Regions from separate parts of the Acetobacterium wieringae genome, predicted to be linked through region 1. Evidence: riboswitches for the same ligand, from Rfam matches in the RefSeq annotation. Region 1 holds a riboswitch; each other region holds the start of a gene.
The links. Region 1 has a riboswitch for cobalamin ahead of CHL1_RS13620 (nucleotide-binding protein). Riboswitches for the same ligand answer to the same signal wherever they lie in the genome.

Region 1 (5,801 bases):
TCACCAGCATCATATTGGAACTGTTTTTAATCAGCTTCGGTGCCGTTGTTGTCAACGCCACCGCCAGAATACCGCCGACAAAGGCGCCAATCTGAATACCGAAGGTGCCAATCCCGATTAAAATCGCAATGGCGGCTCCGACACAGGCGCCGGAAGACACCCCCAGTAAATCCGGGGAAACCAGGGGGTTTTGAAAAACCCCCTGATACACCGCCCCCGACAAGGCCAATGAACCACCCACCAGAATCGCTGCTACTACCCGGGGGAAACGCAGCGTCATGACCACACTCTCCACATTTGCGTCCCCAACTTGCGGCAGCGGTAAAATGTTAGCCGCCAGCACATGGATGACTTCTGGTATTGAAATGGGAAAGCGTCCCATGCATAATGAAACAATCACCAGGGCTCCTAAAATAACGACTAGCAGCACCAGCAAAGCTGAAAAATTCAAGCGTTTTTCTTTAAGACTGATATTTTTTAACATTTATAACAACTTTCTGATTTTGCGATTGGCCGACTTAATTATTTGCATCGACTTTCAAAATCGTATCAATATTTTCATCGGTCAGATCATAGGAAAAGAACGCTTTATAAAAGGCTTTCAGATCTTTACGGAGATCGTAATCTTTAAATAACTCCGGTTGTTGAATACTTCCCATCCACTTAAGCATCAGTGGTGTTTCCACACAGGGGGCATCATAACGCAAGATTCCGACTGGTGTTTTATAAACCCGGTGATTTTTTACTGCATCGATGTTACTCCAATCCTGACCTTCTATTTTATTTTGATACAGGTCTTCTGGCATTGTTTCATCAAAATTTGACAGATAGATGATTTCCGGATTCCATTCCATAATTTGCTCCATATTCACTTCTGACCATTTTTTATCGAGTCCGGATGCAACATTGACGCCACCGGTTAATTGAAGCAGATAATTATTGATATTTTTTGCCCCGGCCACGCTGAGTTTACTGTTCTGTAAATACAACACTTTCTTTTTTGTCACGGTATCAAGTTTTGCTTTTTTGTCGATAAAATAATTTTCGACTTCGGTATGATAAGCCGTCAGTTTTTCAGCTGCTTCTTCTTTACCCAAGACCTGACCAACCAGCAGCAAATCTTTTTTTAAGTCGTCTAGGTTTTCTGCATAATTCAGCATGACCGGGGTAATCCCAACCGATTTTAATTGTTCCGCTTCGGCTGTCTGATCATTCCAGATAAAGGCGATCTCCGGCTTTAAGTTCATCAAGGCTTCGATATTGATGGCAAAGTCTTTGGTGATTTCAGCGGTTGAAATAGCGGCAAAAGCCGGATCAAGGGTGGGCATGAAGCTGGCCTTATATTGAGCCATTGCGCTGGGATTAATCGATACGATCCGCTCGCTGCCGCCGTCAATGGTCCACATCGCTGACGCCCAGGGAATCGGGGTAATGGCAACCTTGGTGATGGTTTCCGGTAATTGCACCTCATTACCACCTTGATCCACTACCGCTGTCCGTTTTTCGGGTGTTTTACTTTCCGACTCCTTGGTCTGACTGCCACAGCCAGCCATGGCGATACACATAATCAGACTGATACAGATAACCAATAACACTCTTTTTTTCATCTCTTCTACTCCTCAGTATTTTTATTTTATTCTTAATTTAAGCCGTTACTTCATTTACAAAGAAACGCTTTAAATAAGCATAGCCTGTTTGTCCCATGTATTGATACTCCAACTCTATATACGTATTACCGCTGAGGCTGGGATAGGGCATGGGAATAAATTGATATGACATCATGTTGATTCTATTTTGATAAAGCGGATCAGCAATGATGTGGGTAACCGTCATTTGCGATAATTCCTGATCCGTAATTTTGCTTGCCCGAATGGTTGGAATCCCAAAATCATTTGAGATCGCTGTTTCAAGCTGATCCAGGATTTCATTTTCGCCCAGTAGCAGCACTCGAATGTTCGGGAATGGCTGCGGCTCGTTATTTACGTAATAGGATTCCGGGATCGCTGTTTTTAACAATGCGCCAACGGCTTTCAGCCATTGATTAAAACCTTCAAGGCCGATCGGCATCGCAAAATGATAAGGTATTGCAAACATCTCCGCCATCCATTTTGCCAAACTCAGACCGTGCCTGGAAAAAACGAGATTCAACTCAGCTTCTGCTGCCGTTTTAAACGAATCCAGACTCTCGTAACCGAGAAAGCAGACCGTATAGCCCAGGGATGTCAGGCAGGTTTCAATTTCATGAAAGTGTTGCCTTTTGCCAAATAAAAATGGATTATAGCCAATAAGATTGATCCGTTTTTTGCGGGTTTCAACTTGTTTAAGCGTCGCTTTGGCGATTTTTAACAGGGCCTTGGCTACCCCTTCTTCGGCGGTCTGAAAACCGTTGGTCTCAATCCTAGCGGTTGTCGTAAACAGATCACAGCCTTGTAAAGAATGATCATTCATCCCGGTCATATAGGTAACCGGTGTGCCAATGGATAGCAATAATTCACTCTCTTTGGTTTGGTGGTACATTTGAAAGTGCTTTGTAATGGCTTCACCGATGTCATTTGTGCAGCCATAAACCGCCTGCAAGTCATCAAAGCGGGAAAAAATAAACGGATTGTGATTCAATTTATCAATGGAACTGGGACAGTTTGCGCAGCCGGAGCCGGTCATCAAAAACTGACAAACAGCCGGATCATCGGGGAATAAAGAAAGTACTCCCGTATAATCTGCGGCCAGCGGGGCAACTCACAAACCGCTTCATTTTTTGAGAATACCAGCGGCTGGGTCTTAACAAAGTCCGCGATTTTTACTGCAATCTTATCCAAACGTTGGGAGGGGCTGGTTTTTCGTTTCTCCATGGGACCACGTTTGAAAATCTCGACCGGTATCTGCCGGGGATTATCAAGTTCCTGAACCATCCTGTCAAAATCAGTTTGGCAAAGCAGATCGGGGCATGAAACATAGAGAATAATACCCTGATAGCAGGTTTTTTGTAACGCCGCTGCAACAACTCCTTTGATTTTTTCCAGATAATCGCCAAAGGTGTAATCCAATGCACTAATAGGAATGAGTTTGAGCTTGGACAAGTGCCCACATTCCAAAGCCCTGAAGTATAAAATGCGAATACAGGCTGGCGGTCCGATGGCTACTACTAAGGTGTCCGGTATCGCAAAAATTCGTTTGGCCAATTCCATATCACCTAAATTATAGACCGACGCTTCAATGGTAATACTGCTCATCTGCTGATTTCCTGGTTCTTTGCGGAAACAAAATCAAAGAGGGCTTCCATTGCGTCATCATCAAGGGGACGGGAATTACAGGCTGGAACCTCCCAAAACAGATCCTTCCCCAAGGTCTTAATAACCTGTGAAAGGGAAGCCTGAGGATCGGCCTCAATCATGGTATTTCTTTGATACTCGGCCAGCTTAATCGCCTGGTTTTGTTCAATTGAGGCAATCAGACGGCTGTCGGTCATTTGGATAAACTGATCAACCACCTCTTTATCGGTTTGAGACATCCAACGATTATGGATAAAACCGCCAAATAGTTTTTGGGCCGGGGTTTCGTAGTGCGCAATGCCCTTTAAAATATTATTGGCGGCGTACAACGACATAAATTCCGACGAGGTCACAATATAAACCGCATCAACACATTGCCTACGCATCGGAATCGAAAAACCACCACAGACCACATCACCCAGCACATCATAGACAATCAGATCCCAGTCCATCGTAAAGACGTCCAGCTTTTCCAGGGTCTCGATCACCGCCGAAATACCCATCCCGGCACAACCAACCCCTGGTTCCGGGCCGCCGGCTTCAACACAGGTGACACCGTAGACCCCCGTAAACAAAATATCTGCTTGATTCAGCTGCTCCCCTTTTTCCTTGAGTGTTTTCAAGACGGTGGGAATCCGTCGCTTCATCAGAATCCGGGTCGAGTCCGATTTTGGATCACAGCCGATATGGAGGACCTTTTTACCAGCCTTTGACAGCGCTGCCGATACATTGGCAGCAATCGTCGATTTACCAATCCCGCCCTTGCCATAAAATGCGATCCGTTTGTTGTCTAGATTCATTTTCCCTCCAATAAAAAAAACTCTTCTGAATTATTAAACAGAAGAGTTTTATTATAAAAAATAAATTCCTCGCCCAATAATCCGTTAGGCTTGGTTATCACAAAATATAGAAGCATCCTGGCTTAAGATCATCGCCGGCTGTAACAACTTCCCAGAAATTTCTTTCCAGTGTTGATCAATTTACAGCGGCTCACTTTTACAGTGGCGGTACCGCATCGGATTTTAACCGATTTTCATACTACACTTTGTTATTCAATTGAGACGTATTATATCACAAGTAAGAAGCTCAAACAATTAGCCCAGGTCTTCTAATTTCCAATTGCCAGCTATCAATATTTTTGATAGTATAGGAATAAAAAACCGGAGGAACGCGATGATTTCACTACAAAACATGAAATATATGATCGAAATTTCAAGGCATCAGTCGATTTCGGCGGCAGCCAAAGCGCTTTATATTTCCCAATCCACCTTATCGACTGCAATCAAGGAAGTGGAGCTAAGCCTGGGTATTCAATTATTCAAGCGGAACAGTCGCGGCGTTGAATTAACCTATGAAGGTCAGGATTATCTGAACCATGCCCGGGATATCGTCGAACAGGCCGAATATCTGGAACGACGTTACCAGCATCAGAAATCGATCCCGATGCGCTTTTCCGTCTCCACCCAGCGGCTGCCCTTTTCGACCATGTCGTTTATCAAGATCATCGATGAAATCGGCTTGGATCGCTATGATATTGCCATTCGGGAAGGTCCAACCCATGAGGTCATCCACGATGTCGCCACCCTGCCGCAGCGAAATCGGCGTCATGTGCATCAATGATCATTACCTGAATACGATGCAGAAGCTTTTGGATACCAGTAATCTCGCTTTTCATATTCTGGGGAAAATCAAATCCTATGTTTTTCTTAGAAAACTGCATCCCCTCGCCCAAAAAGACTCACTCACTCTTGATGAGCTGAAACCCTACCCCTTTGTAACCTATGATCAGGGCGACGACAATCTGCTTCATTTTTCCGAAGAAATTTTGTTCAATGAAATCCTCGATAAAAATATACATGTGATTGACCGCTGCACCAAAATCGCCCTGGTTCGCGGCACCGATTGTTTCAGTATCGGTCCGGATCTGACCAACAGTGATGGTGACAAGATGCACTCAAAATTAAACGAGATTCAGGCAATCGAGTTTTCAGAACACAATCAGATTTTACACGCTGGTTATATCATGCGCCGTGAACACACATTAAGCACTATTGGGATACGCTATATAGCTACTCTAGAAAATAAAATAAATTGTATGACAATCTAAAAAACTGGATACAAACTGTATCACAGATATAGCTTGTATCCAGGTCATTTTTACAAAAGCAACTTCTAATTCAGACAAAGAAATGTTTTCTAATGGATTACTGTGGTTTATTTCTTTTTCCCGGAAATAATATACATTTCATCCGTATCAACAAGAATGTCAATATCAAATGCGGCTTTAAAGTAATTGGACTCGGTCATCGCATCTTTTAGCGAAGCTGAAACTTTTCGGACTTGATCTCCAGAATGTCTACCATTAATTGTTTCTTTGCTTTCACTGTGAGCAATCATAAAACGACCCTGAGAATTCAAACTCTCAGCAAGATGCCGGACAAACCCTTCCTTATCCCAAAAGTGAGGATATGCACTATAGGCGATTGCAAAATCAAATCCAGTTTGATCGAACTCGTAAAAATTAGCCACTTG
Region 2 (5,801 bases), 450 kb from region 1:
GATTATTATTGACCCCAGTCATGCCACCGGGCTGTCCTGGACGGTTGAAGCATTGACCAAGGCCGCCATCGCTGCCGGTGCCGATGGGGTGATGATTGAGGTTCATAACAATCCGGAAGAAGCCCTGTGTGACGGCGAACAGTCGATTACCCCGGAACAATTCCATAAAATTATGATCACGGTCAAAAAATACGCCGAATTTGAGAACAAGGTGATGTAATGAAAAAACGTGAAGATTCCATCGTTGGCTTTATCGGCCTGGGTCTGATGGGTGGGGCTTTGGCCATGGGACTCAGGAAGCAGGGGCCCCGAGAAATCTGGGCTCATGATTTAAACCCGTCGGTGATTAAAAAGGCCTTGGATCAGGGCGTGATTGATCAAGGGGTCTGGGACTCAGCGGGGCTTCAAAAAATGCTGCCCCAATGCGATCTGGTGTTTATCTGCCTGACCCCAATGGACACCCTGGCTTTTTTAGCCCTGTACATGGAAGACTTCAAGCCGGGGGCGATTGTCACGGATATTATCGGGGTCAAAGAAGTGGTCTTTAAAAACCTCGGCAATCTATTGCGCAAAGATATCGATTATATTCCCGGACACCCGATGGCGGGCAGTGAAAAAGAAGGCTTCGGCGGGGCCGATGATCGGATCTTTAAGAACCGGAATTATATTTTGACCCCCTTACCCTCCAATCAGCCGGAGAATATTGGGTTGATCCGGGACATTGTTACGGATCTGGGTTTTAATCATATTGTTGAAACCACCACCGAAATTCACGACCAGAAAATAGCCTTCACCTCCCAGCTTTGCCATGTGATTGCGGCGGCCCTGGTTGATTGTGATGATGATCTGTCGATTACTGATTTTGAGGGCGGCAGCTTTGGTGATCTGACCCGGATTGCCATGATCAATGCCCCCATGTGGACGGAATTGTTTATGTGCAACCGTAAAAATTTGCTTGATCAGATTGAGAAATTTGAGACCAGCCTGGCTGCCATGAAAGACATGATCCGTTTGGATGAAAAGGAAGAATTGATTGATCGACTTCAATCAGTACGGGAAAAACGCATTGCCATGGGGGAGATTCGGGCGGCGAAAAGCTTAAAAAATCTGTGAGTTTGCTTAAGAGATGCGCTGTGAAAACTATTACATCAGCCTGAAAATGATTACGCTATTGACTTAATTAAATATGGGAGTATACTCTAGGTAAAGAAACATTTGAAATCATAATTTTTAGTGGGAACAAAACGAAGAGGGTAAAAGTTAAATAAATAATTGGAGCAAAAAGATCATGAAATTATGTCATCTGCCATCCCTTGGTATGAGAAACATAAAAACGGTGCTGGCAGTATTCATCTGTGTGGTGGTATTTGCAATAATGGGACCGGAGTTTAATCCACTGTTTGCTGCAATTGCAGCGGTGCTTACCATGGGGCCGAGCATTGAAAATTCCATCGAAACTGGTTGGAATCGGATATTGGGAACCATCTTTGGTGGAGCAGCGGGACTGCTGGGCATTTTTGCCGCTAACTTAATTCCTTATGAATTTGCCTATGTGGCTATTATTCCGCTGGGTATTATGTTACTGATCTATCTATGTAATAATTTTCATAAAGCAGGTGCCATTGTTATTACCTGTGTGATGTTTCTCAGTGTCATGACCACCTATCCCCAGGACGCTGGCAGCTACATGCTGGCAATGTTAAGGCTGCTGGAAACAGCATTTGGGATCATTGTGGCGTTTTTAATCAATCGTTTTATCAAGGTTCCGGAATGCGACGAAAAGTCAGCTGATGAGGGATCAGAAACAGAAAAAGAGCTGGTCACCGAGGCAGAAAAACCGGGTAATGACCATCAGAAGTTTAAAGTATCAAGTTTTTTGTATATGCTATTCAAACCATAGGTTTTACGTTTATTCTGGATTTTTGTGACGTCTGGACAAACTAAAATATAATTACCCCTCCCCTTAAAAAAGAGACCACCCGAATACCAGGTGGTCTTTTTTTAGTAAAAAAAATTATTTAAGATGACCGATTACCGTCAGTTTTGCGTTGAAGACCGCCGCCAGTTCGGGTAAGGCAAAAGGTTTGATACTGGCAATTACGGTGGTGGCCGGACCGGCAGAATCCACTACATTCAGATTATTGGGCATCGCTTCAAATTGGTACTGATGAATGGCGGCAAGATTGGTGGCTTCGTATAAAATTCCCTTGGAGCCGCAGGGGACAATCTCATTAACAGCGGGATTTTCGGTTAAGGTTTTAAGATCCTGATAATCGGCGATTTCCGGATCACCTTCGAGAACAAGAGCGGCCCCGAATTTGGGTTTGCCAATGCAGATCACTAAATCCCCGGGTGCAGAGGGGGTGATTCGTAATCGCTTGGCGATGCCCACAACAAAAATGCCAAAGCCGGTCATACAGGTTTTGAAATTTTCTTCAGTTGAACCGTTAATGGGTAGTTCCCCGATGCCAGCCCGCGCCAGTTCTTCCTTAATTCCCTGGATCAGGGCAGCGCCAGTGGGCTCCATTTCACCGACGATGGTGTTGGAAAGACTGATAATCTCGGTGCCGCAGGATAGCAGCTCAAAAAGACAGACCCGGGCGGCAAAAATCGAAATATATTTTGTAGGAACACACAATTCGTCCCCGGGCTTCTCTCCGACACCACCACTGCTGTCACAGGCCGTGACCAGGAGGGTATCGGGAAGCTCAAGGACCGACAGGTCACGATATTGATAAGTTTTCATCAGATCCTCCTTTGGGGGATTGGTTTGCTAATAGTGAAAGTGTCCTGGGCTTGGTGAGTCATTTGGTAATAGCGGCAGTAGGGTAAACACTAGCCAGTTAAACCTGGGTTGAGGTTACCGAAGCGACCTGATTTTTAACTGACAGTGGTAAGGCTTTAAAGATCAGAGCGGCAATCAGAGCGTTGATGCCGCCGACCAGCGCCAGGGGAAACATCATTGCGATAACTCCAGGCCAGGTTAACATTGGAATCAGTAGCGGCGAACACAGTAACAAAAGGATCGGGCCGTTACAGACGGCGGCAACGATAACGCTGACAATCAGAGCGACAATTTCGCTACTGGCCTTTTTAACAAAAACATAAGTATACCAAGTGGCTACCATGATTAACCCCATTCCCAGGCCAATGGCCAGGTGAACCGGTAGGGTCATCGGGAATCCCGAGGTAAGGGCGGTTAAAAGATGACCAATAATCGCAATAATTGCGCCCGCCACAGGGCCCATCAGCAGGGTGCCTAAAAAAGCCGGTAGTGAATCAAAGGCAATGGTGCCAAAAACTTTTAACTGGGCGCCTACAAAAGAAAGGGCAATTAAAAGTGCCATAAAAACTAATTGTCGGGTGTTGATTTTCATAACGAACTCCTTGATTTTTATTATAAAGCATTTGATGGCCAAAGAAAAGACGAACCGATTCCGGTGCCAAACAAAAAAGCCCACATCCAATACAGATGTGAACTTTACCGTCGTCCAAATGGAATCATTTTTGGCAGGTCTCCTGAGTCCGTTTCATCGCATCTTGTCCCTTCCCGTGAGGTGGTGATGACAAGTGCTCCAACGATACAGTGGTGGGTCCCTACAGGATTTTAACCTGTTTCCCTATTCTCCTTTTACAAGGCACCAAAAAAGCTTTATTTACATGGAAGCATAATAGCATATCCGGGATTGGCTTGTCAAATTAAAATTGACCGGGACTAATAATCAGTACAAGCAAAAAAGCAAAGCGGGAATTAAGAATTTCGGGATTGGGGGTAAATTCTGGTGTAAATCAAACCCGAAAAAACCGGACCAACCGAAAATTATCGCCAAATATTCCAGCTATAATTCATTGTCTAAAACCCTTGGAGTATGATACAATACAGCTCAAAATGATTAATACTATGAGGTATAAAAATTGATTCTAATGATCGACAACTATGATTCTTTCACCTATAATTTAGTCCAGTATCTGGAGGGACTCAATGAAACGGTGATCGTAAAAAGAAATGATAAAATCACTCTCGACGAGATTGCTGCGATGGCACCGTCGATGATTGTTTTATCGCCGGGGCCATGTACCCCCAACGAATCCGGCATCTGTCTGGATGTGGTTCACCGTTTTAAGGGACAAATCCCGATTCTGGGAATTTGTCTGGGACATCAGATCATTGGTCAGGCCTTTGGCTGTACGATTACCAAAGCGCTGGAGCCAGTGCATGGCAAGGTTCATGCCATTGCCCATGACAATGTCGGAGTCTTTGACGGTCTTAATAATCCCCTGAAGGTGACGCGCTACCATTCTCTGGTGGTGGAAAACCGGGATATTCCCGATTTTTTTGAGATTACCGCCAGAACCGATCAAAATGAGATTATGGGGATGCGCCATAAGGATTATCATATCGAAGGGGTGCAGTTTCATCCTGAAGCGATTCTCACCGAAATGGGCATGGAATTACTGGATAACTTTTTTCAAGCGACAAAAGAAAATGGTGTGCGATGCTAATACAAGAAATAAAAACCGACCTAACAAGTTTTGAAAGCTATCTTTTATTTAAGGATGAGCCCTACAGTTTCTTCCTCGACAGCGGGAGAGACCCGGACAGCTTGGGACGTTATTCATTTATCGGCGGGGATCCGCTGCTGGTCTTTACCAGCAAGGATAATGACATCACCATTAAAACCAAGACGGAGACGAAAACGGTTACTGGCGATCCTTTTGATGAACTGCAAAAACTATTAAAACAGTATAAAATGGATTATTCATCGCCGTTTCCGTTTATTGGCGGGGCGGTCGGTTATTTTGGCTATGATCTTTGTCATCATCTGGAAGCCTTCCCCCGGACGGCAGTGGATGATGTTAATGTCCCGGATTGTTTTATGGGCTTTTACGATGGCATTGTGATTATCGATCATAAAGAAGAAAAAACCTATGCGGCGGCTCTGGGGATTGAAGAAAACGAAGCCGATATTGTCAGCCGCTTAGCCGCTCGATTTGCCGGTGATCCCAAGGTCGCCATTCGTTCGGACTTTAAAATCAATGAAAATCTGGAATTCCGGGGTAATTTTACCAAACCGGAATATCTAAAAGCCCTGGATGCGGTGCATGAATATATTTTAGCTGGAGATATTTACCAGACCAATCTGACTCAGCGCTTTAATGCTGATTTACAGTTAAGCCCATTGGAATTATACAGTGAACTTAGAAAAATCAACCCGGCTCCCTTTGCCAGCTATATTGATTTTGGGGTCGGTCAGATTGTCTCCAGTTCGCCGGAGCGTTTTATTCTGGTTCAGGGAAAAAACATTGAAACCCGACCGATCAAGGGCACCATGCCCCGGGGCAAAACTCCGGCAGAAGATGCGGCCAATCGTGAGACCCTGGTCAACAGTGAAAAGGACAAAGCCGAGCTATTGATGATTGTCGATCTGGAACGGAATGATCTCGGTAAAATTGCCAAAACCGGCACCGTCAAGGTACCGGAATTGTTTAAGCTGGAAGAATATCAGACCGTTTTTCACCTGGTCTCCACAGTGACGGCCGAACTGAAGGACGAATTGGATGCCATTGACTGTGTTAAGGCGACCTTCCCTGGCGGTTCAATTACCGGGGCACCAAAGATTCGGGCGATGGAGATTATTGATGAACTGGAGCCGACCCAGCGAAACATTTATACCGGTTCGATTGGCTATATTGGTTTTAACGGTGATCTGGATCTGAACATCGTCATCCGCACGATTGTCTGCAAGGATGGCAAAGGCTATTTTCAGGTTGGCGGCGGGATCGTCTGGGATTCCGACAAC
Region 3 (5,801 bases), 310 kb from region 1:
TTTTTGCAGCAACATGGCTGAGGGTATATGGTTTAGGGGCACATGGCCGGGACCTTCCACCATCACCTGAACGCCAGCTGCCAGGGCCCGTTTGGTTAGTTCGCCAGCAACCATCAAGCCACGTAGGTGGGCTTGATCGAGGGAGTCGGCGTTGGCGCCGGGTCGGATGGCATCGCCGATGCTTAAAACTGTATCGGTGGCTTTAAGAATTTCCAGCAACCGGTCAAACTGTTCATAGAGGGGGTTTTCTTTATCATTATGGAACATCCAGCCGGTCAGCAGCGAGCCGCCCCGACTGCAGATATCGGCTACCCGACCGGTTTTTTTCAATATTTTGAGAAGATCCATATTTAAGGCCGAGTGCACAGCCATAAAATCCATCCCGGCCTGGCACTGTTTTTCCACCACTTCAAACAAGTCGTCGGCGGTCATATTGACCATCAAGCCCCGTTTATCAGCCGCTTCTTCTTGGCACGCCTGATACACCGGCACACAGCCAGCGGCGATATTGGAATTACTTAAACTCAAGGTCCGCATCGTATCGATATCGGCACCCATACTTAAATCCATAAAGCCATGGGCACCGGCGGCTTCAATGATTTTGAGCTTTTTGACTTCCATTTCCATGTCATCGCGGTCACCGGAGGTGCCCATCAGACCGTTAACTTTGACGTCCAGTCCGCCGCCGATGCCGCAGATTTTAGAACGGTTGCGCAATTTATTTTTAGGAATGACAATCCGGCCAGCGGCTACTCCCGCCCGGATAAATTCCGGGGTGAAGCCTTCGCTAATCGCCACCATTTCCATTTCTTCGGTAATTTTACCCGCCCGCGCTTTTAACATTTGGGTCATCGTTCGTTCCTCACTTCCTGGTTTTCGTCTCGTAAATACTTGCCGACAATTTTCATGGCACAGAAGTCGCCGCACATGCTGCACTCGGAGGCGAAGTTGGTGCTGCGATCTTTCCAGACTTTTGTGGCAGTTTCGGTATCGATGGCCAGTTCCATCTGTCGGCCCCAGTTGAGTTCCCGCCGGGCGTGGGACATTTCCAGATCCCAGGCAATCGCCGCCGGATGACCTTTGCCGACATCACCGGCATGGGCGGCAATGCGGCTGGCCATCACGCCCAGATAGACATCTTCGGCACTGGGCATACCGATGTGTTCGGCCGGGGTCACATAGCAGAGAAAGTCCGCGCCATAATAGGCGGCAATCGCTCCGCCAATGGCACCAGTGACATGATCCATCCCGGCCCCGGAATCAGTGGGCAGACAACCAAAGACAAAGTAGGGTGCACCACCGCATAATTGTTTTTGTAATTGGACAGTCGTTTGAATCTGATCCAGGGGAACATGACCTGGTCCTTTAACCATCACCTGAACGCCAGCCGCCCAGGCCTTTTTAACCAGGCCGCCGAGGATCACCAATTCATGAACCTGAGCGCCATCCAGCGAATCAGCGATACAGCCGGGACGCATGCCGTCGGCAAAACTCAGGACGACATCATATTTTTTGCAGATTTCCAGAACCCGGTCGTATTGGGTATAAAAAGGATTTTCACACTGGTTATGCACCATCCAGCCGATCAGGTGGGAGCCCCCATAACTGACCAGTGGATCAATCCGGCCTTCATCTTTAGCACGATTGATGACATCCGTGGTGGTGCCGCAGTGCAGGGCTAAAAAGCTGACACCATCAGCGGCATGTTTTTCCATCATCGCAAACATGTCGTCGGCGGTCATATCTAAAGCGGTACCATATTTTTCCTGAGCCATGGCCAGGGTTTGATACAGGGGCAGGGTACCGACTGGCCGATCCACTGTAGCTAAGACTTTTTCACGCATTGCATCGATTGGGCCCCGGACACTTAAGTCCATCAGGGTATCGGCCTTGGCCTTAACGGCCTGGTCAATTTTAGCCATTTCACCGGCGATGGTGTCGTCAACTTCATACATCCCGACGCTGGCTGAGACCTTGGTAAACAGTCCTTTACCGACAGCCACCGGGTTGATATTGGGGCGGGCGCTTTTAAGAATGACGATTTCACCAGTGGCCACTCCCTGACGAATCAGCTCGGGATCGAGCCCTTCTTTTTCAGCTACATAAATCATTTCGGCGGTGATTTCACCCGCCCGTGCTTTTTCCAGAATTGTCATTGTTTCCTCCTGAATGATTGTTGGTATTTTAGCAAATAAAAAAGTCCACAGCAGTTATTATAAAAATAACCGCCATGAACTTTACCTTCGTTCATTCAGGATCGAGTATAGGCAGGTCTCCTGACTTGGGGTTTTAGCGCTACGCCACACCTTCCCATTAAAAAACAGTGGTCTTTGTGGTTTGCTCCGCCCTTACAGTGATGGGTTCGTTCAGGACTCTCACCTGATTCCCTATTCTCCTTATTGCTAAGGCACCATATGCTCGCTTTTCGATTTACTTGTTTTTGATTATACAACCTAAAAAATAAATGTGCAAGAAAAAAATTAAAAAAATGATTTGGACAGTTGAGATAAAAAAAGAATCAAACTATGTTATAATAAATCAAATGAATGAGGGAGGTGAGAGGATGAATCTTGTTTTTATCTGGTTGATTTTGTTTATCGTTTTTCTGGTAGCTGAACTGGTTACAGCTGGGGCGTTGGTTTCAATCTGGTTTTGTGTGGGCTCTTTGGTGGCTTTAGTTGCCGCCTATTTTGGCGCGGCTTTCTGGGTGCAGATGATCGTTTTTTTTGTCGTTTCCATTGGCTTACTATTGGTTACAAAGCCGTTTTTAAAGAAACATCTGGATCCCCAAAAAATGGCGACCAATGCCGATCGGATCCTTAAAAACCGGGGCATTGTTGAAGAAGAAATCAATAACCTCAAAGGTCAGGGGGCGGTCAAAATAGACGGGAAGTCCTGGTCAGCCCGAAATGTCGATGGTGAGGCTGTTATTCCGATTGGTGCTGAAGTGACTGTTGTGGGAATCGAAGGCGTTAAGGCCATGGTTCGGGCGGCTGAGAAAGAAACTATTTCAAAATAAAAGGAGGAAAAAAACATGTATGGACTCATTATTTTAGGTGTCATCTTTATCATTTTTATTGTTGTGATTATTGTCAATGCCAAGATTGTTCCTCAGGCCAATGCCTATGTAGTCGAACGGCTGGGAGCTTATCATTCTACCTGGGAAACCGGTTTTCATATTGCGATACCAATTATTGACCGGATCTCCAAACGAATCAGTTTAAAAGAGCGGGTAGCCGATTTTCCACCACAACCGGTTATCACCAAAGATAACGTCACAATGCAAATTGACACGGTTATATATTTGCAGGTAACCGATCCCAAATTTTATATGTATGGGGTGGATAATCCCATGAAGGCAATTGAAAACTTAACGGCTACGACCCTTCGTAATATCATCGGAGATATGGAGCTTGATGCAACGCTCACCTCCCGAGATGTCATTAATACCAAGATGCGGGTGATTCTCGATGAAGCCACCGATCCCTGGGGGATTAAAATTAATCGGGTCGAGCTTAAAAATATTATGCCACCAGAAGCGATCCAAAATGCGATGGAACGGCAGATGAAGGCCGAGCGGGAACGACGTGAAAAAATTCTTCAGGCCGAAGGGGAAAAAGCCAGCGCTATTCTGGTGGCAGAAGGTGAAAAATCGGCGGCAATTTTGCAGGCAGAAGGGTTGAAAGCGGCCGCTATTTTAAGCGCTGAAGCAGACCGGGAAGCCCAGATCAGACGGGCGGAAGGGGAAGCCGAAGCGATTATCACGGTTCAGGAAGCCGTTGCAAATGGGGTCAAAATGTTAAACGCTGCTGATCCAATCCAGTCGGTGATTGCGCTAAAAAGCCTATCAACCTTTGAAAAGGTAGCCGATGGCAAAGCCACCAAGATCATTATACCATCTGAAATTCAGAGTTTGGCCGGTCTGGCCACATCCCTCAGTGAAATTATGAAGGATCAGACTAAAGTCAGTCAGCAGAGTAATTTATAAACGACCATGAATGGGCAATTGGGAAACGGCAAGCCGTTTTTCGATTGCCCAAATTTTTTAACGAACAATTAAGAAAGAGGGCATATTTTGGAAATTACGAATACGCAACTTATCAAACGTTTTATACCCTATTATCAAAAATATAAATGGATTTTGTTATTGGATCTCTTTTGTGCGACCCTGACCACGGCCTGCGATCTGGTGTTGCCGCTGATCGTGCGGTTTATTACCAATGCCGCAATTAATGATTTGGCCAGTCTGACAGTGGAAACAATTCTAAAACTGGGACTGTTATATCTGATGCTGCGACTGATCGACGCAGTGGCTAATTATTTTATGGCCGATGTCGGTCATGTGATGGGGGCTCAGATCGAAACCGATATGCGCCGGGATCTTTTTTCGCATCTTCAGAAGCTGTCTTTTTCGTTTTACAGCGATACAAAAATCGGTCAGCTGATGTCCCGAATGACCTCGGATCTTTTCGATGTCACCGAGTTTGCGCATCATTGTCCCGAGGAATTTTTTATTGCCGGTCTGAAAATTGGAGTATCCTTTGGGATATTGGCCAGCGTTAATATCTGGCTGACGCTGATTATTTTTGCCGCATTACCGGTGATGCTTTTGACCACCACCTATTTTCGTAAGCGAATGCGCCGGGAAATGATGCGGTCGCGGGTTAAGACCGGGGACATCAACGCCCAGGTGGAAGACAATTTACTGGGAATTCGGGTGGTGAAGTCCTTTGCCAATGAAAGCATTGAAGAGCTGAAGTTTGAGGCGGGGAACAGTCAGTTTCTGGAAGTTAAACGAAAAACGTATCGTTATTTTGCAGGTTTCCAGACCACCACCCGGCTTTTTGACGGACTGATGTACCTGCTGGTAATGGTCTGCGGCGGGATCTTTATGATCAATGGTGCTATCAATCCTGGAGACTATGTGGCATATCTGCTGTATGTGACCACCTTGCTCACATCGATCCGCCGGATTGTCGAGTTTGCCGAACAGTTTCAACGAGGCATGACCGGGTTTGAACGCTTTATCGAAATTCTCGATCAACCGACCGAATATGAAAATCAGGCCAATGAGGTGGAACTGACTGACGTAGTGGGTGATGTCCGTTTTGAAGATGTCAGCTTTCAATACAACGATGGTGGTGATGCGGTGCTGTCTCATATCGATGTTGAGGTGAAGGCAGGGCAGAATATTGCCATTGTCGGACCGTCCGGCAGCGGAAAAACGACCATGTGTCATCTGATTCCGCGCTTCTACACTGTGAGCTCCGGCCGGATTTTGATTGATGGTCAGGATATTCAGGGTCTGACTCTCCATTCGCTGCGAACTCAGGTGGGGGTTGTTCAGCAGGATGTTTATCTTTTTTCGGGGACGGTCTATGAGAACATCAGCTATGGTCGGAATGATGCCGACCGGGACAGCGTAATTCAGGCAGCCAAACACGCCGGGGCCCATTCGTTTATTGAGAAGCTGCCCCAGGGTTATGATACCTATATCGGCGAACGGGGGATCAAACTTTCAGGCGGTCAGAAGCAGCGAATCAGTATTGCCCGGGTATTCTTAAAAAATCCACCGATTCTGATTCTTGATGAAGCCACCTCGGCTTTGGATAATGAAAGCGAACGGATTGTTCAGGAATCCCTAAAAGAGCTGACTCGGGGTCGAACGACCTTTACCATTGCTCATCGGCTGACCACCATCAAAAATGCCGACTCGATCTTGGTTCTTACCGAAGATGGGATTGTCGAAAAAGGCTCTCATGAGGAACTGCTCCGGGAAGAAGGGGTCTACTACGATCTCT
Region 4 (5,801 bases), 1.4 Mb from region 1:
GTACTTATTCCTATGTGATGGAATATCTGTTAAAACGCAACATTGAAGTGGTCACCCTGTCCGGGGTGCCGTCATTCTGCAATTTAGGTGCCCAACTGAATATTCCGCTGACCCAGGGCGAAGAGTCGTTAGGGATTGTAGCCATGACTCAGCCGGAGGAAGAAATCCGGGCAATTCTGGATGCCCACCAGAACATTGTGGTGATGAAGATTTCTGCCAACAATGCCTGGATGGCAGCGGAGCTGGAAGCCCGAGGGCTGGAGAAAAGTTTTGTGCTGGTGTCCAACATTGGCATGGAAACCCAGCAGGTGATCCGGGATATTGAGGTGTTAAAGGGTAAGATTCCTTACTTATCGACCTTATTAATCAAGAAGAATTATCCCCTTCAGTAAGGGAGGGTTTTGATGTTTAATAAAACCGTCGAAAAAAATGGCAAAATAATGCGTTATGGTTATACCACCGGTTCCTGTGCGACGGCGGCCACCAAAGCCGCCCTGCTGATGTTTTTAAATCAGCAGAAATGGGATACGGTAAAAATCAATACGCCCAAAGGCTGGCCCCTGGATCTGGTGCTTCATGATCAGACTTTTTCCGAGTACGAAGCGTCCTGTTCGGTAGTCAAAGACGCTGGGGATGATCCGGATGTGACCAATGGCATTAAGATTTTTGCAAAGGTGATCCCATCTGATCAGGCCGGGATCACTTTTATTGCTGGCATTGGCGTTGGGACGGTGACCTCGGTGGGACTGAGCATCCCCCCGGGCGAACCGGCCATTAATCCCACCCCCAGAGAGATGATCGCCCAGGAAATTCGTGCGGTTCTGGATTCTGATGCCATCAAGCATCGGCCCGATTTACCCAAAGGCTGGCAGGTGGAGCTGTCGATTCCCCAGGGAGTTGAGCTGGCCAAGCGCACCTTTAATCCCAAGCTGGGGATTGAAGGCGGACTGTCAATTATCGGCACCACCGGCATTGTGGAACCGATGAGTGAAGAGGCCTGGAAAGCTTCATTGAAATTGGAACTCTCGGTGCTTCATGCCAAGGGCTTTAATGAAATCATCTTTGTGCCCGGCAATTATGGCAAAGACTTCTCGGAGGAACTGGGGCTTAATGAAGATGTGCTGGTTAAGACCAGCAATTTTATCGGCTTTATGCTGGATGAGGCCGAGCGGATGGGTTTTGATAAAATTCTTTTAATTGGGCATCTGGGTAAGCTTGTCAAGGTAGCGGGCGGAATATTTAATACCCATAGCAGCGTGGCTGATGGCCGGATGGAGATTCTGACCGCCCATGCCGGTATCCTGGGTGCATCCCGGGATACCATGGCAAAAATCATGGCCGCCAAAACTACCGACGAAGCCACCGATATAATCCTGGCCGAAAATCTGCCGGACTATTTTAATCAGCTGGCCGAAGTGGTAAAGAAGAAAGTCACTGATCGGGTTTATGGCACTATTGATATCGAAGTGGTGCTGTTTTCCAAGATCCATGGCTTTTTAGGACAAAGCAAAGACGCAGAAGAGTTGAGGAAACGATTATGTACCCATTAAAAATTATTGGATTGGGACCGGGGCATCCGGATTATATCTTACCGATCGCCTTAAAAGAAATTGCCGCAGCGGAAGTGATTCTCTGTGGCACCCGCCACGCCGAAAGTTTTGATGCCAGTGGCAAGGAGATGCTTTTTATCGGCAAGGGAACCCCTCTCAGTGAGCTGATGGAAAAGGTTGCTAAGGGCTATCAGACCCGCAAAACCGCCCTGGTAGTTTCCGGGGACTGCGGTTTTTATAGTCTGCTGACCTATGCAAAAAAATTGGTGCCGGAAAAGGACATTGTCTGTATTCCTGGGATCAGCTCACTGCAGTATTTTTTTGCCAAACTGGCTATTAGCTGGGAGGATGCGAGGCTTTTGAGCTTGCACGGTCGGGATCAGGATTTGGCGGCGGCGCTGGCAGAAAACAAAAAGCTGGGTATTCTTACCGACAAAAATAATAATACGGCCTTTATTGCCGGAATCCTGCAGACAGCCGGTTGCGAGAACAGTATTCTTTATGTCGGTGAAGAGCTGTCCTATCCCAATGAAAAGATCACCCGACTAACGGTGGCAGAAGCCCTGACTTATCAGGAGGAAGGACTGGCAGTCGTGGTGGTGATCAATGAGTAAGATAGCAGGATACAAGGACGAGGCCTATATTCGCGGCAAGGCCCCAATGACCAAACGGGAAATCCGTATTTTAACCATTTCGCTACTGGGAATTGAATCGGGTGACGTGGTGGTGGATATCGGCGCCGGTACCGGCGGTCTGACCATGGGAAGCGGCCTATGCTGCAGAAAATGGCAAGGTCTATGCCGTGGAAGCCAAAGAGAAAGCACTGGAGCTGGTGCAAAAAAACAAAGACCATTTTAATGCCGATAACGTGGTGATTATTCCCGGCAAGGCGCCTGAGGCGCTGGCTGAAATCAAAGAGCCGGTAGACCGAGTCATCATCGGCGGTTCCGGTGGGAATATGGAAAGCCTTTTTCAGTGGTGCAAAGCCAATACCCGCCCCGGCGGCCGGGTCATTGCCAACTTTGTGACCCTGGAGAACGCCGCCCAGGCCACCACGTTGATGAATCAGTATTTTGACAATGTCGAACTGATTCAGGTCGGTATCAGCCGGGGCGAAGGCATCGGTGGTTTAACGATGTTAAAGGCCGCCAATCCAATTTTTATTATTACGGGTGATGTGAAGTAAACAACCGTTTCGGTATATGTGAAACTGGTCGGTAAGCTTGCGACAGTTTCAAAATTGCTGAAAAACTGCTATTGACAAGCAGCAGTTTTTCGTGTAGAATGAATTCAATTAAATAGTGAACTTGTCCTATATTCAAGGGAAAAAGGTGTAAATCCTTTGCTGTAATCGCAGCTGTAAAACATGATGACCGTCTCATAACCACTGTTAAGAAATTAGCGGGAAGGGAGATGGAAAGTTGATTGTTGAGCCAGAAGACCTGTTTGTAGTGATTTCTTAACAACCTCCGATTTAGAGGACTTTAAGAGCATTATATTTAGATTTGTAAGTATGATTCTTTTATCCTTCTCCGTTGGAGAAGGATTTTTTTTCGTCTTGCCGTCGGTGACGATCGCAAGCGAACCGGGAAGTGTGTGATTTCCGGCAGTTGGTTACTTTCTCCTAGCCAATTTTAGAATCTCTTCGAATAAAGGGACATCTCCAAGTCAGTATTTAATACCCTTCCTCGGGGATGGTGTGTGACATCCCCGAATTTACCTTGCTTTCATTAATTTACATTTTTGATAGAAAACATTATTCCTCTGCTTAGATTTTTCTGGCCAAAAATTTGAGCACCAATAAAAGAAGTGCATTTTCTTATGGATGCGCTTTTTTTATTGGAATAAATTTCTTTTAATAAAAAATATTTTTGAAAAAGCGCCGAAAATGGTATACTTGCTATAAAAAATACTGATAACTATTCAGATAGGAAGGTCACAGATGAGAATTCACTATTTACAGCACGTCGCCTTTGAAAATCCCGGCAGTATTCTAAAATGGGCCCAAGCCAACAATTATCCCGTCACTGCGACACAATTGTATAACGATGAAGCGCTGCCGGAGGTGAGTGATTTTGATTGGCTGGTGGTGATGGGGGGGCCGATGAACATTTATGAAGAAGCGCAATACCCCTGGCTGAAGGCCGAAAAAGCATTCATTAAAGCCGCTATTGAAGCCAACAAGGTAGTCCTAGGACTGTGTCTCGGCAGTCAGTTGATTGCGGATATCATCGGCGGGAAGGTCGTGAAAAATAAGCAAAAAGAAATCGGTTGGTTTCCGATCACGTTTTTGAAGAAGCCAAAGCATCGCCACTGTTTGCCTTTTTCCCGGACAATCCAGTCGTGTTTCACTGGCATGGGGACACCTTTGTCGAGTTGCCGCCGGAGGCCACCGTCATTGCAGCCAGTGCCGCCTGTCAAAACCAGGCCTTCGTCTACCAGAAACGGGTTTTTGGCTTTCAGTTTCATCTGGAAAATACCCAGGCAATTATTAAAGATCTGATTAAAAATTGCGGCGATGAAATGATCCCCAGTGATTTTGTACAGCGGCCGGAGGAAGTCATGGCCCACCCGGAATACATCCTTCAGGACAATCTCTGGATGGCAGCTTTTTTAGACCAGCTGAAACTACTGGTTGAAGCTGACCGGATTTAATAAAAATCTTTATTCACAACAACTGACTGGTGAAAAAGTGGGTAAATATAAATCAGAATCTATTTAAGCAATTCTAAAATTCAAAAGAGTTGATCAAAAATTGCTTTGCGTTTAGTTTCCACAAACAATTTTGTAACGTGTAGGCGAACAGGCGATAGCCTGTACGACGTACAGTGTAAAAATTGTTTCGTGCGAAACTGAATGCGAAGCTCACGGCACTTGTGCAAAAGTCTAAGAAACAATTTGATTGAAAGGAATTTTATAATGAAAAAGGTAATGCTTAACGAAATGACCGCCCTGGAAGTTCAGGAGCTGTTAAAAAATGCCGATCAGGTCACCGCCATTGTGACCTTTGGATCCTGCGAGAGCCATGGCTGGCATTGCTGCCTGGGGCCGGACTTTTTTGTGCCCTCCGAGGTGGCCAAACGCGTGGCGCAGAAGCTTAACAATGTGGTAGTGCTACCCTGCGTTCCCTTTGGGACTTCGATTCATTATAACTCTTACCCGATGTCAATCACCTTGCGCTATGAAACCGAGATTGCCATTGCCGAGGATATCTTTGAGAGTCTGATTAACAATGGCATCAAACACATTTATATTCTAAATGGTCATGACGGTAATATTCCGGCGCTCGAAATAGCCGCCCATAAGGTCAAGGATCGCCATCGCGAGGCAAAATTTCTTTATCTGCCGGATTGGTGGACCAAGGTTGGCCCGATTATGGGTGACCGCTTTGAAGTCTGGAACGGACTGGGCCATGGCGGTGAAGGCGAAACCTCGATTATGATGGCGCTACGCCCGGAACTGGTCAAGCTGGAAGATGCGGTATCCCAGGTACCGGAAAATGTCATTAAGATCAATGAAAAGGTTGACATTATCTGGGATATCAAGGAACTCACGGCCACTGGGGCCACTGGCGACCCCACAAAAGCCAGCATAAAAAAAGGCGAGCAAATGCTTGAGATCTTTGTCGATTTGGTGGCCAGCGCCATTGAAGAAATGAATAGCCGGGGTTGGGAGTATTAGTTTTTTGGTGGTAAAAGGATAGTTCTGATAAAATGAAAAGAGGTGGTTAAGTAATGAAAAAATTAATGGTGCTACTGACAATGCTTGGTTTAGTCGTGTTCCTGTCGGGCTGTTCGCTGATCCCGGGAATTTTTGGCAACAAGTCAGAGTCGGTAAAAAATCAGGAAATCACTCTGGCCTTGTCGTTTGGTGAGAAAACCGGCACTTATACGGGTCAATTGGTCAAAGGTTTACCCCAGGGGAATGGTGTCTTTACTGTTTCCGACGAGGATGAAGTGGCCTGGACCTATGAGGGCGAATGGGAACAAGGTCATTTTCAGGGGAGCGGGCAAACTGTCTGGGAAGATGGGTTTATGCAGGAAGGCTACTACCAGAATGATTTGTTAAATGGGCCGGGACAAGAATATCTTAATAAGAATCTCATATATGATGGCAATTACACTGATAATCGTTATGACGGACAGGGTACGCTTTACAACTATTATGGCGAGGTGATTTACGAAGGTGATTTTGACATGGGCTACTATAACGAGACGCTGGTTCAGCGAAAGGTGCGCCTGGATCCGTTTA

Region 2: it holds a riboswitch for cobalamin, as region 1 does, so the genes downstream of both, CHL1_RS15955 (ECF transporter S component) here and CHL1_RS13620 (nucleotide-binding protein) in region 1, are expected to answer to the same signal.
Region 3: it holds a riboswitch for cobalamin, as region 1 does, so the genes downstream of both, thiC (phosphomethylpyrimidine synthase ThiC) here and CHL1_RS13620 (nucleotide-binding protein) in region 1, are expected to answer to the same signal.
Region 4: it holds a riboswitch for cobalamin, as region 1 does, so the genes downstream of both, CHL1_RS18615 (type 1 glutamine amidotransferase) here and CHL1_RS13620 (nucleotide-binding protein) in region 1, are expected to answer to the same signal.

The regions. Positions count from the first base shown of each region.
Region 1 covers NZ_CP097897.1:2,779,751-2,785,551, forward strand. Annotated here, with positions in the region: gene CHL1_RS13600 (FecCD family ABC transporter permease) at 1-484, opposite strand, end outside; gene CHL1_RS13605 (ABC transporter substrate-binding protein) at 519-1,607, opposite strand; gene CHL1_RS13610 (nitrogenase component 1) at 1,645-2,661, opposite strand; gene CHL1_RS13615 (hypothetical protein) at 2,661-3,230, opposite strand; gene CHL1_RS13620 (nucleotide-binding protein) at 3,227-4,069, opposite strand; cobalamin riboswitch at 4,161-4,355, opposite strand; gene CHL1_RS13625 (LysR family transcriptional regulator) at 4,443-4,889, shown strand; gene CHL1_RS13630 (type 2 periplasmic-binding domain-containing protein) at 4,843-5,376, shown strand; gene CHL1_RS13635 (class I SAM-dependent methyltransferase) at 5,484-5,801, opposite strand, start outside.
Region 2 covers NZ_CP097897.1:3,231,786-3,237,586, reverse strand. Annotated here, with positions in the region: gene aroF (3-deoxy-7-phosphoheptulonate synthase) at 1-220, shown strand, start outside; gene CHL1_RS15970 (prephenate dehydrogenase) at 220-1,113, shown strand; gene CHL1_RS15965 (FUSC family protein) at 1,289-1,900, shown strand; gene CHL1_RS15960 (hypothetical protein) at 2,015-2,746, opposite strand; gene CHL1_RS15955 (ECF transporter S component) at 2,844-3,377, opposite strand; cobalamin riboswitch at 3,493-3,661, opposite strand; gene CHL1_RS15950 (anthranilate synthase component II) at 3,916-4,503, shown strand; gene pabB (aminodeoxychorismate synthase component I) at 4,497-5,801, shown strand, end outside.
Region 3 covers NZ_CP097897.1:2,470,086-2,475,886, reverse strand. Annotated here, with positions in the region: gene bzaB (B12 lower ligand biosynthesis ThiC-like protein BzaB) at 1-852, opposite strand, end outside; gene thiC (phosphomethylpyrimidine synthase ThiC) at 849-2,156, opposite strand; cobalamin riboswitch at 2,250-2,431, opposite strand; gene CHL1_RS12020 (NfeD family protein) at 2,564-3,019, shown strand; gene CHL1_RS12015 (SPFH domain-containing protein) at 3,035-3,988, shown strand; gene CHL1_RS12010 (ABC transporter ATP-binding protein) at 4,082-5,801, shown strand, end outside.
Region 4 covers NZ_CP097897.1:458,486-464,286, forward strand. Annotated here, with positions in the region: gene cobI (precorrin-2 C(20)-methyltransferase) at 1-392, shown strand, start outside; gene cbiD (cobalt-precorrin-5B (C(1))-methyltransferase CbiD) at 405-1,550, shown strand; gene cbiE (precorrin-6y C5,15-methyltransferase (decarboxylating) subunit CbiE) at 1,538-2,164, shown strand; gene CHL1_RS02195 (hypothetical protein) at 2,157-2,408, shown strand; gene CHL1_RS02200 (bifunctional cobalt-precorrin-7 (C(5))-methyltransferase/cobalt-precorrin-6B (C(15))-methyltransferase) at 2,353-2,736, shown strand; cobalamin riboswitch at 2,826-3,014, shown strand; partial or broken gene CHL1_RS18615 (type 1 glutamine amidotransferase) at 3,493-3,762, shown strand; gene CHL1_RS02210 (type 1 glutamine amidotransferase) at 3,822-4,205, shown strand; gene CHL1_RS02215 (creatininase family protein) at 4,470-5,231, shown strand; gene CHL1_RS02220 (MORN repeat-containing protein) at 5,285-5,801, shown strand, end outside.